4 regions of the Streptomyces sp. NPDC018000 genome follow, and region 3 is predicted to be linked to each of the others. Evidence: riboswitches for the same ligand, from Rfam matches in the RefSeq annotation. Region 3 holds a riboswitch; each other region holds the start of a gene.
What was found. A riboswitch is a leader RNA that binds a small molecule or an ion and turns the genes downstream of it on or off. The one in region 3 is predicted to bind cyclic di-AMP.
Positions count from the first base shown of each region.

Region 1: another riboswitch for cyclic di-AMP. It lies ahead of ACH4EW_RS24915 (C40 family peptidase); the one in region 3 lies ahead of ACH4EW_RS15285 (peptidoglycan DD-metalloendopeptidase family protein).
Region 2: another riboswitch for cyclic di-AMP. It lies ahead of ACH4EW_RS18935 (transglycosylase family protein); the one in region 3 lies ahead of ACH4EW_RS15285 (peptidoglycan DD-metalloendopeptidase family protein).
Region 4: another riboswitch for cyclic di-AMP. It lies ahead of ACH4EW_RS26205 (transglycosylase SLT domain-containing protein); the one in region 3 lies ahead of ACH4EW_RS15285 (peptidoglycan DD-metalloendopeptidase family protein).

Region 1 is NZ_JBIRGM010000014.1:148,100-150,291, forward strand. It holds gene ACH4EW_RS24905 (ATP-dependent Clp protease proteolytic subunit) at 1-263, shown strand, start outside; gene ACH4EW_RS24910 (hypothetical protein) at 271-579, shown strand; cyclic di-AMP (ydaO/yuaA leader) riboswitch at 978-1,151, shown strand; gene ACH4EW_RS24915 (C40 family peptidase) at 1,155-1,628, shown strand; gene ACH4EW_RS24920 (helix-turn-helix domain-containing protein) at 1,928-2,192, shown strand, end outside.
Region 2 is NZ_JBIRGM010000008.1:608-2,799, forward strand. It holds gene ACH4EW_RS18935 (transglycosylase family protein) at 143-901, opposite strand; cyclic di-AMP (ydaO/yuaA leader) riboswitch at 905-1,076, opposite strand; gene ACH4EW_RS18940 (transglycosylase family protein) at 1,375-2,192, opposite strand, start outside.
Region 3 is NZ_JBIRGM010000005.1:200,500-202,691, forward strand. It holds gene ACH4EW_RS15285 (peptidoglycan DD-metalloendopeptidase family protein) at 48-1,001, opposite strand; cyclic di-AMP (ydaO/yuaA leader) riboswitch at 1,007-1,165, opposite strand; partial or broken gene ACH4EW_RS15290 (alpha-galactosidase) at 1,497-2,012, opposite strand; gene ACH4EW_RS15295 (tyrosine-protein phosphatase) at 2,150-2,192, shown strand, end outside.
Region 4 is NZ_JBIRGM010000017.1:62,131-64,322, forward strand. It holds gene ACH4EW_RS26200 (APC family permease) at 1-752, opposite strand, end outside; cyclic di-AMP (ydaO/yuaA leader) riboswitch at 1,241-1,425, shown strand; gene ACH4EW_RS26205 (transglycosylase SLT domain-containing protein) at 1,430-2,176, shown strand.

The sequences.
Region 1 (2,192 bases), on a different contig from region 3:
GGGTCGTCGTAAAGCAGCCCGACCTCACCGAGCCGGTTCGGGGTCAGCCGTCCGATCTCGAGATCGAGGCACAGGAAATGGAACGGGTCCGCGAGATGCTCACCACGCTGTTGGCCCGTCACACCGGCCGGAGCGCCGAGCAGATCACCACCTGCATCGAGCGCGACCTCATTCTCGACGCGGCGGGCGCCAAGGCGTACGGCCTGGTGGACCACATCGTGGAGAACCGGATGTCGTCATTCCCGCCGCACAGCGCGAGGTGAACGCCCGATGCAGTCACCGGAGTTGCCGCCGCTCCCCGCACTGACGTGCGCCGAGGGAGAGTTCATCGACTGCTACCTCGAAGCCCTCGACCAACTGGGCCGGATCAACCCGGCCCGCGGCAGCGACACCTACGGCGCACTGCGCGCCGCACAGGCGCTGGTCTCACGGGCGGGCGCGCTACGGGACGCACTGGCGTTGATGCATGAGCGCGGAGAAGCACAGATCCACGCCGCCACCCTGGCGCGGGCGCTGCGTGTACTGGACGGGGAACGGCGGGCGGAACGTGTCACCGTGCCCCCTGCTCGGACGAGTTGATCGGCCAGTTCGCCGACACCCCTGCCGAGTCCGGTCAACTCCCCCTGCCTTCACCTCTGACGGGCTTTGCTCAACTCCCCTGCGCGACACGCCCGGCAGGCAAATCGGAATTCCTCGCTCGTTCGGCGTAGGGGTTCGCCCTCGCGAGGGACATCTCAACTTGCGCTTTCCTATGAGGACAGTGAGCGGAATCTGTCATTCCACCCCTGGTACGAGACCGGTCCGAGCGACCGGCAGAGCGTCCGAATTCATCAGCCTCACCCGAACGGATCAGTCGTGAGAAGCCTCACATATCGCTGCTTTCCCTGAGAAATCGGGCAGCCGGTGAGTCAAGATCCCTGGGACGACAAGCCCCCGCCACCGCGGCGGGGCGGTTCGGGCGGACGCCGAGTCCTGCCGCCGTCCGGATGCCTGGTCGACAGAAGTGGATCGGCAGGAGTGGAGGACCCGAGCACAACGGGCCGACCGGAACACCGGTCGGCCCTCGGGGTGAAGCCGCCCAGGGGCGGCCGGGCAACTTCGCCAGCCCGAACCCGACAGGTCATCCTTCACAGGCGGCTGACGAAGGGTTGCGCATGACTGCGCAGGTTCATGTCCCGTCTCTGCTCGCCCGGGCCGGCACGGCCTCGGTTCTGACACTGGCCGCGGTCGGCGGCACCATGCTCGCCCCTGGCGCCACGAGCCAGGCCCAGGCAGCGACTTTCTCGATGAAAGCGCTCAACATCGCCGCATCGAAGAAGGGATCGCCGTACGGGTGGGGGGCCACCGGCCCCAACCGCTTCGACTGCTCGGGTCTGACGGTCTATTCGTTCAAGAAGGCGGGCAAGAAAATCCCGCGCACGGCCCAGCAGCAGTACAACAAGACTCGCCATATCCCCGCCTCGCACAGGCAACGTGGCGACCTGGTCTTCTTCCATCACGGCCGCAGCATCTACCACGTGGGGATCTACGCCGGCAAGGGCAAGATCTGGCACTCACCGAGGACCGGCGCGGTGGTCCGGCTGGAGAAGATCTGGACGAAGAGCGTCTATTACGGGCGGGTCCGCTGACGCCTGTCCGGACATCACGCCCGTGGCCCCGGCCGTGATCTGTCTTGCCGCCGTCGACAGTGGCAGAGCGACGCTTGCTTCCCGATGGTCTGCCATGGCTAGCCGTCCCTTTCCCCTCGGAACCGACCCACCACCGGTCTCGGTCGCGCTTCGCGCCGGATTGCCACTGGTGCTGCTCTCCGCAACGGCGATCCACCAAGATATGCATATATCTGTCGCTCAATGCGGTGACCCTGCCACGCAAGGCCGTACGCGGGCGTCACACTGTCCGCTCGGCGGAAGAGGGAGGGAGGCCGCAGATGCAGCACGGCCCTGCGGTAAGGCGCCGCAAGCTCGGGGAGGAGCTCCGGAGTCTGCGCCACGCGTCCGGATTGACAAGTCGGGACGCCGCTCGGACGCTCGGCTGGCACCAGTCGAAGGTGAGCCGGATCGAAACCGGTGTCAGTGGGGTGCGACCGGCCGATGTGACCCGGCTGCTGGACGCGTACGGCGTGGACGACACGCAGTTGCGGACGCTTCTTGCAGCGCTGGCGGGTTCGGCGGGCGGTGGCGGTACCGGATGGT
Region 2 (2,192 bases), on a different contig from region 3:
CCGCGAACCCACCGCAAGGGCTCACTCCCGCTCACCACAACTCACTTCAGTGCAACAAACCGGCAGCAGCTCGAAACCCCGGCCCGGCGCATACGGGGGATTGCGCGCCGGGCCGGGGAGCTCAGGGAGGAGAGAGCCTGGACTACTTCGTCAGGTGCAGCTGCTGACCCGGGTAGATCAGGTCGGCATCCTTGACGATGTCCTTGTTCAGCTCGAACAGCTGCTGCCAGCCGCCCTCGACGTTGTGGGCGGCGGCGATCTCGCTCAGGGAGTCACCGGAGGCGACCTTGTACTCGCCGTCGCCCTTCGCGACCTTCTCGCCGGTCGGCGTGGTGACGGTCTTCTTCGGCTCGGCCTGCGGGGCGACGGAGCGGTCCGAGCGGGAGGCGGCCGGGGCCTCGGTGTGCTCGGAGCTCTTCGGCTGGGCCTGCTGCTGCGGCGCGGCCGGGGCGCTCTTCTGCTCGGTGGCGCTGGAGCTGGAGGTGGAGTTCGAGGAGGAGCCGGTGTCGACGCCCGGGTCGACACCGTCGTTGGTCAGGTTGCCGGCAGCCGCGCAGCCCCAGGCGCCCGGACCCTGCATGTCGAGGAGCTTCTCGGCGGTGGCGATCTGCTGAGCCTTGGTGGCCAGGTCGGCACGGGGGGCGTACTGCGTACCGCCGGCGGCGGCCCAGCTGGACTGCGAGAACTGCAGACCGCCGTAGTAGCCGTTACCGGTATTGATGGACCAGTTGCCGCCGGACTCGCACTGGGCGACGGCGTCCCAGGTGGCGACGGAGGCGGCGGACGCGCTGGTCGCACCCATCAGCGGTACGGCGACAGCGGTACCGGTGACACCGGCGAGCGTGGCGATACGGACAGCCTTGGACGGGCGGCGGTGCTTGCCCTTGCCGGAAAGCAGCATGGAACTTCTCCTCACCGACGCCTACGAGGTGAGCTGTCGGGTTCGGGCCAAGTGAGTTGCCCGGTCGCACGTCCTAGCACGCGACTTCACCCCAAGCCGGTCCCGATACGTCTTTCGACGATCGGGCCCAGCGCTTACCTGGGTCCCCCGCTCCTGCCTACGGCGCTATACGCGTCTGTTCCCTTCGACCGACGGCAGGATTCGGCGTGACGGTCGACGGGGCCCGCGGTGCGAGCGGTTCTGACCGTAAACATACGCAACCCTCACATTCAAAGAAGGACACATCGGACAATCAGGCCTTACTTGCATCTGAGGAACCGTCGTTTCCGCAGGTGGGAGGCGTACGGAAGGGCACCCCGGGCGCGACACGCCAGTTGACGCAAAGAGACCCATGTCTCACTTACGCATAAGCGGACATAGGTCTCTGAACTACCCCGATTTTGAGGCTCGTTTACCCGATTTTCAGACCACCCTCACTCGGCCTTCGCATCGAGATCGAGGCTCTGGCCAGGGAGGATGAGGTCCGGATCGGAGCCGACGGCATCCTTGTTGGCCTCATAGAGCGCGGGCCAGCCGCCGGGAACCTTCTGTGCGTCAGCAATCGCCCAGAGGTTGTCGCCGGGGTGCACGGTGTACGTGCCGTCGGCGGCCGACACACCCGCGTCGCGCGCGCCGGCATCGCCGCGGGAGGCGTGACGGCCCGACTCGCGGTCGGCGCCGACGTTCGCGTCCCGACTTCCTTCGGAAGCGGGCGCGCCGCGATGCTTGCCGCCGACACGGTTGGACGAATCGGAAGAGCCGGATGAATCGGGCGTCTCGGAGGGTGAGGTGGCCGACGCGGTGGCCGAAGGCTTCGTGGAGGACTTCGCCTTGTCTACAGACTTGTCGGCGCCGTGCGAGCCCTTCGAGCCGTGCGAGGCCTTCGAGCCGCCCGCACCGTCCGAGGTGCGGCCCGACGGCGTGGCATCATCGGACGGCGCCGCCGACACGCCGTCAGCCGGCTCCGCGCCCTTTGCCGTCCCGACTGAGGGGGCGGCCCCCGGGTCGACACCCGGCAGTGCCCCGTCCGCCGAGAGGCCGGAGATCTTCGCACAGCTGGCCCATGCCTGCGGGCCCTGGTCGCCCAGGACCTTCTCGGCCACGGCTATCTGCTGTGAACGGCTGGCGAGGTCGGCACGCGGGGCGTACGACTCGCCGCCGTACGCCTTCCAGGTCTCCTGCGAGAACTGCAGGCCGCCGTAGAAGCCATTGCCGAGGTCGGCGCTCCACATGCCGCCGCTCTCGCATTCGG
Region 3 (2,192 bases):
GTGCTGCTCAGGTCATGCTGTGTCGCTCAACTGCTCAGCGGTTCGACTCAGACGTGGATGCCGTGCGAAGCCAGGTAGGCGATCGGGTCGATGTCCGAGCCGTACGCCGGGCCCGTGCGGACCTCGAAGTGCAGGTGCGGGCCGGTGGCGTTGCCGGTGGCGCCGGAGAGGCCGATCTGCTGACCGGTACTCACGGTCTGGCCCGCGGAGACGGAGATCGAGGACAGGTGGCCGTACTGCGAGTAGTGGCCGTCGGCGTGCTTGATGACGACCTGGTTGCCGTACGCACCACCCCAGCCGGCGGTGACGACGGTGCCGGAGGTGATGGCCTTCACGCTGGTGCCGGTGGAGACGGGGAAGTCGATCCCGGTGTGGCTGCCGCTGGACCAGTTGGAGCCGGAGGCGCGGTATCCAGTGGTGTGGTTGCCGGGGACCGGGTGGCTGTAGCCGGAACTGCTGCTCCGGCCGGACGGGGCGGAGGTCTTGGACTCCGTGGCTGTCGAGACGTTGGCCGGGGCGGACTTGGCCGGGGCGGACTTCTCCGCGGCCGACGAGGGCACCGAGGGGGCCTTCGACGGGAGAGTTGCGCCCGCACCGGCACCGGTGGGCGCGGAGTGGCCCGACGCGTTGCCGCCGAGCGTCAGCTTCATGCCCGGGAAGATCAGGTTGGGGTCTTCGCCGACGACCTCGCGGTTGTCCTGGTACAGCTTCTGCCAGCCACCGTCGACCTTTTGCTCGGCGGCGATCTTCGACAGGTAGTCACCGGAGACAACGGGGTACGTCGTGGCGGCTTCCTGCTTCTGCGCGACCGGCTCGGCCGGGGCGGCGTGTGTGGCGGCGGAGGCCGACTGCGGGGCGGCCGGGGCGGCCTGCTCCGCGGCGTGGGCACCGGTGGCGCCGAGCAGCGGCAGAGCGATGACAGCGCCGCCGGCGCTCACGGCGGCCACGCCACGGGCGATGGTGCTGGACTTCCTACGACGGTGCTTACCCGATATGGGCATGACGTGCTTCCTCTCCGGCGCCTGCGAGGTGAGCTGTCGGGTTCGGGCTGGAGATGCCCGGCCGCGCCGAGCGCGACTTCACCCCTAGCCGGCCGGATTTCTCCGGTCGGCGGCCTACCTGGTTCCCCCGCTCCTGCCACACGATGAGTGGGTGCGAATTCCGGACGGCGGCAGGATTAGGCGGTCCGTCCGGATTGACGGCGACCGTAAGCGAGTCGGGACGGAGAGAACAAGCCACTGGTTCCGTTCCGGAATGCACGCCGGAAATCGGCGCGGAATTCCGGTCACACTCCGTGGATTAAGGATCTTGAATTTCCGTGCCGCGCACGGAATACCCAACCGTGCCGTCAGCACTCACCGTCACGGATATGATCCCGCTCACGAGAGGGAAGCCATCTCACGCACAAACGGGATATGTTGGGGTAAATGCATCCATTACGGACATGCCATGCCCCATCATTCGCGCCGGAGTCTCGGAACCCGCGCGTCGAGACCCCTGAGCCGGTCGATCAGCGGGCACAGGGCACCCACATGCTCGATCCAGAGCTTCTGCTGATGCTCCTTGCCCGGCCGGCCCGCTTCGGTGAAGCAGCGGTTGAAGTCCCCTTTCACATAGCCGACGGGCGCACTGGAGAGCAGCGCGTTTCCCATTGCGCCCACAGATGGTTCCGCACATCGGTGCGGGCCGGATCGAGTACCAATTGATTGCGGACTCGGTCCGTGCCCGCCCTGGGAAATGCTGCATCCAGTCGGGGCGTGCGCGATAGAGATCACTGTCGGCATTGACCATTTCCGACTCGCCCCGGATACCGAATTGCATGCCGAGTCCATGCACTTCGTCGGCGAGCGGCTTCAGCCCACCGGGAAGGCGTCCGGATTCGGCGTCCGGTCACCGAGCCCGGCCCGGTCGCTGATGCGCCGTCCGAACCATGAGTCGTCCACGACGAACGGTTCTACGCCCATCGCGGCGGCTCGCTCGGCGAGGGCGCACCACTGCTCCTGCGAGAAATTCGCCGCAGGAGTAACGGAGTTCGCGGAAGTGTCGACGAGCAAAGACCAAGATGATTGCCTGAGGAATCAATGTCGTATCGTCGCGGGAGTGGCCTTGTCGGCGACTCGCGCCGGCACCAGACACTCCAGGAGTCACTGTGACGCAGCAGTTGCCGCAGATCCCGTCGACGGAACCCGAGC
Region 4 (2,192 bases), on a different contig from region 3:
TCGGGGCCCAGGACGGCCAGCACCGTGACGGCGACGGCCGCGTAGACGAGCAGCGTGATGCCCAGCGCGAGCGCGATCGCTCGGGGGATGGTGCGCTGCGGGTCGCGTACCTCTTCGCCGAGGGTGGCGATCCGCGCGTACCCGGCGAACGCGAAGAACAGCAGACCGGCCGCCTGCAGCACTCCGCCGGCAGTGGCGTCCGCGCCGATGGTCAGACGCCCTGCATCGGCAGTGCCGCCGGTGAGACAGGCGGTGATCACGGCTGCGAGGACCGCCAGGACGAATGCGACGATCACTCGGGTCAGCCAGGCGGACTTGTGCAGACCGGTGTAGTTGAGCGCGGTCAGCGCCACCACCGCCGCGACAGCCACCGTGTGCGTCTGGCCGGGCCACACATAGGAGCCCACGGTCAACGCCATGGCCGCGCAGGAAGCAGTCTTGCCGACGACGAATCCCCAGCCTGCGAGATAGCCCCAGAAGTCGCCCAGGCGTTCACGGCCGTACACATAGGTGCCACCCGACTGCGGGTAGCGACCTGCCAGCCGGGCTGAGGACGTCGCGTTGCAGTACGCGACCACCGCAGCCAGCCCCAGGCCGAGCAGCAGCCCCGACCCGGCGGCCGCGGCGGCAGGCGCCGGTGCGACGAAGATGCCGGCACCCAGCATTGAACCCAGGCCGATGACCACGGCGTCGAACACGCTCAGACGGCGCTTCAACTCGCCCGCTCCCGCCGACGCCGTCGACGTGTTCATCGCTCTCTCCCAGCTGGGCGCCCCGCACCGGCAGGTCCCCGCAGTCCGTACGTGTACAGAGTTTCGGGGGCACGGTAGCCGAGCAAGGTGTCCGGACGATGCGGGCTGTGAAGGCTCGGGGGCGACCGGCTGCTGCTGCTCATGGCGCTGGGCCGGCTTCACACGAGGCACCCGGATCGCCATGCAAATGTCCAAGTATGGGCGATTTGCTTAGAAATAGCCTCTTGGTTAATAAAAAGACATTTGAAGAGAATTGCAACCTTTGCTTGTTGACCGAATTGCCCCTTTTTGGAAATCTCGTGGTGTGAGTCACGTTCGCAGCTCAAGATGCCGCAGCGTTCAGCGCGGTTCCCTTCTGTGCAAGGAATTTTGACTTCGCGGTGTGAGGTGGATTACTGCCGATTCCGCGATTCGATCTTGCAAATGAAATGTGATCCAAAATGGGGGCTTGTTCCTTTCGGTGTTTCTCGCCTACGGTCACCGTCAATCCGGACGGAACGCCGAATCCTGCCGCCGTCCGGCAATCCGACCACTCACGTCCGGCAGGAGCGGGGGACCCAGGTAAGTTGCCGGTCCGGTATCCGGAACGGCTCGGGGTGAAGCCGCATTGCGTGCGGCCGGACATCTCCAGTCCGAACCCGACAGCTCACCTCGTAGGCGACGGAGAGGAATTCGCCATGTCCGCAATCGGTAACTACCGTCGTCGTAAGTCCACTTCGCTGACCCGCGGTCTCGTAGCCGCGACCACGGGCGGAGCCGCTCTCGTGCTTCCGCTGATCGGTGCCGGCTTCGCCTCGGCCGCGCCGGCGCAGTCCGTCACCGCCGAAAAGGCCGCGTCGACCGTCGCCGCCGTCGGGGAAGAGTCCGCACAGAAGGACGCGCCCGTCATCTATTCCGTGATCGCGGGCGACACCCTTTCCAAGATCGCGCAGGGGAATTCCCTCAGCGGCGGCTGGCAGAAGCTGTACGAGGACAATCGAGAGATCGTCGGTGAAAACCCCGCACTGCTTCTCCCGGGCATGAAGCTGACAATCGGCGCCCAGGCCGATTCCGAGACTTCCGCAACTGCCACCGCCGCACCGGCCGCGCCGCCCGCGACGTACACGAACGATCTGGACGGCTGGATCAAGGAGTCGCTGGCTGTCATGGCCCAGCACGGCATCCCCGGCAGCTATGAGGGAATCCACCGCAACATCCTGCGCGAATCCTCTGGCAACCCCCTGGCCATCAACAACTGGGACTCGAACGCCGCCGCCGGAACGCCCTCCAAGGGCCTCCTCCAGATCATCGACCCGACGTTCCGTGCCTACCATGTGCCCGGTACGTCGACGGACAGCTACGACCCGGTCGCCAACATCACCGCTGCGTGCAACTACGCCGCCGACAAGTACGGCTCCATCGACAACGTGTTCGGGGCCTACTGAGTCGCAGCAGCGCCGA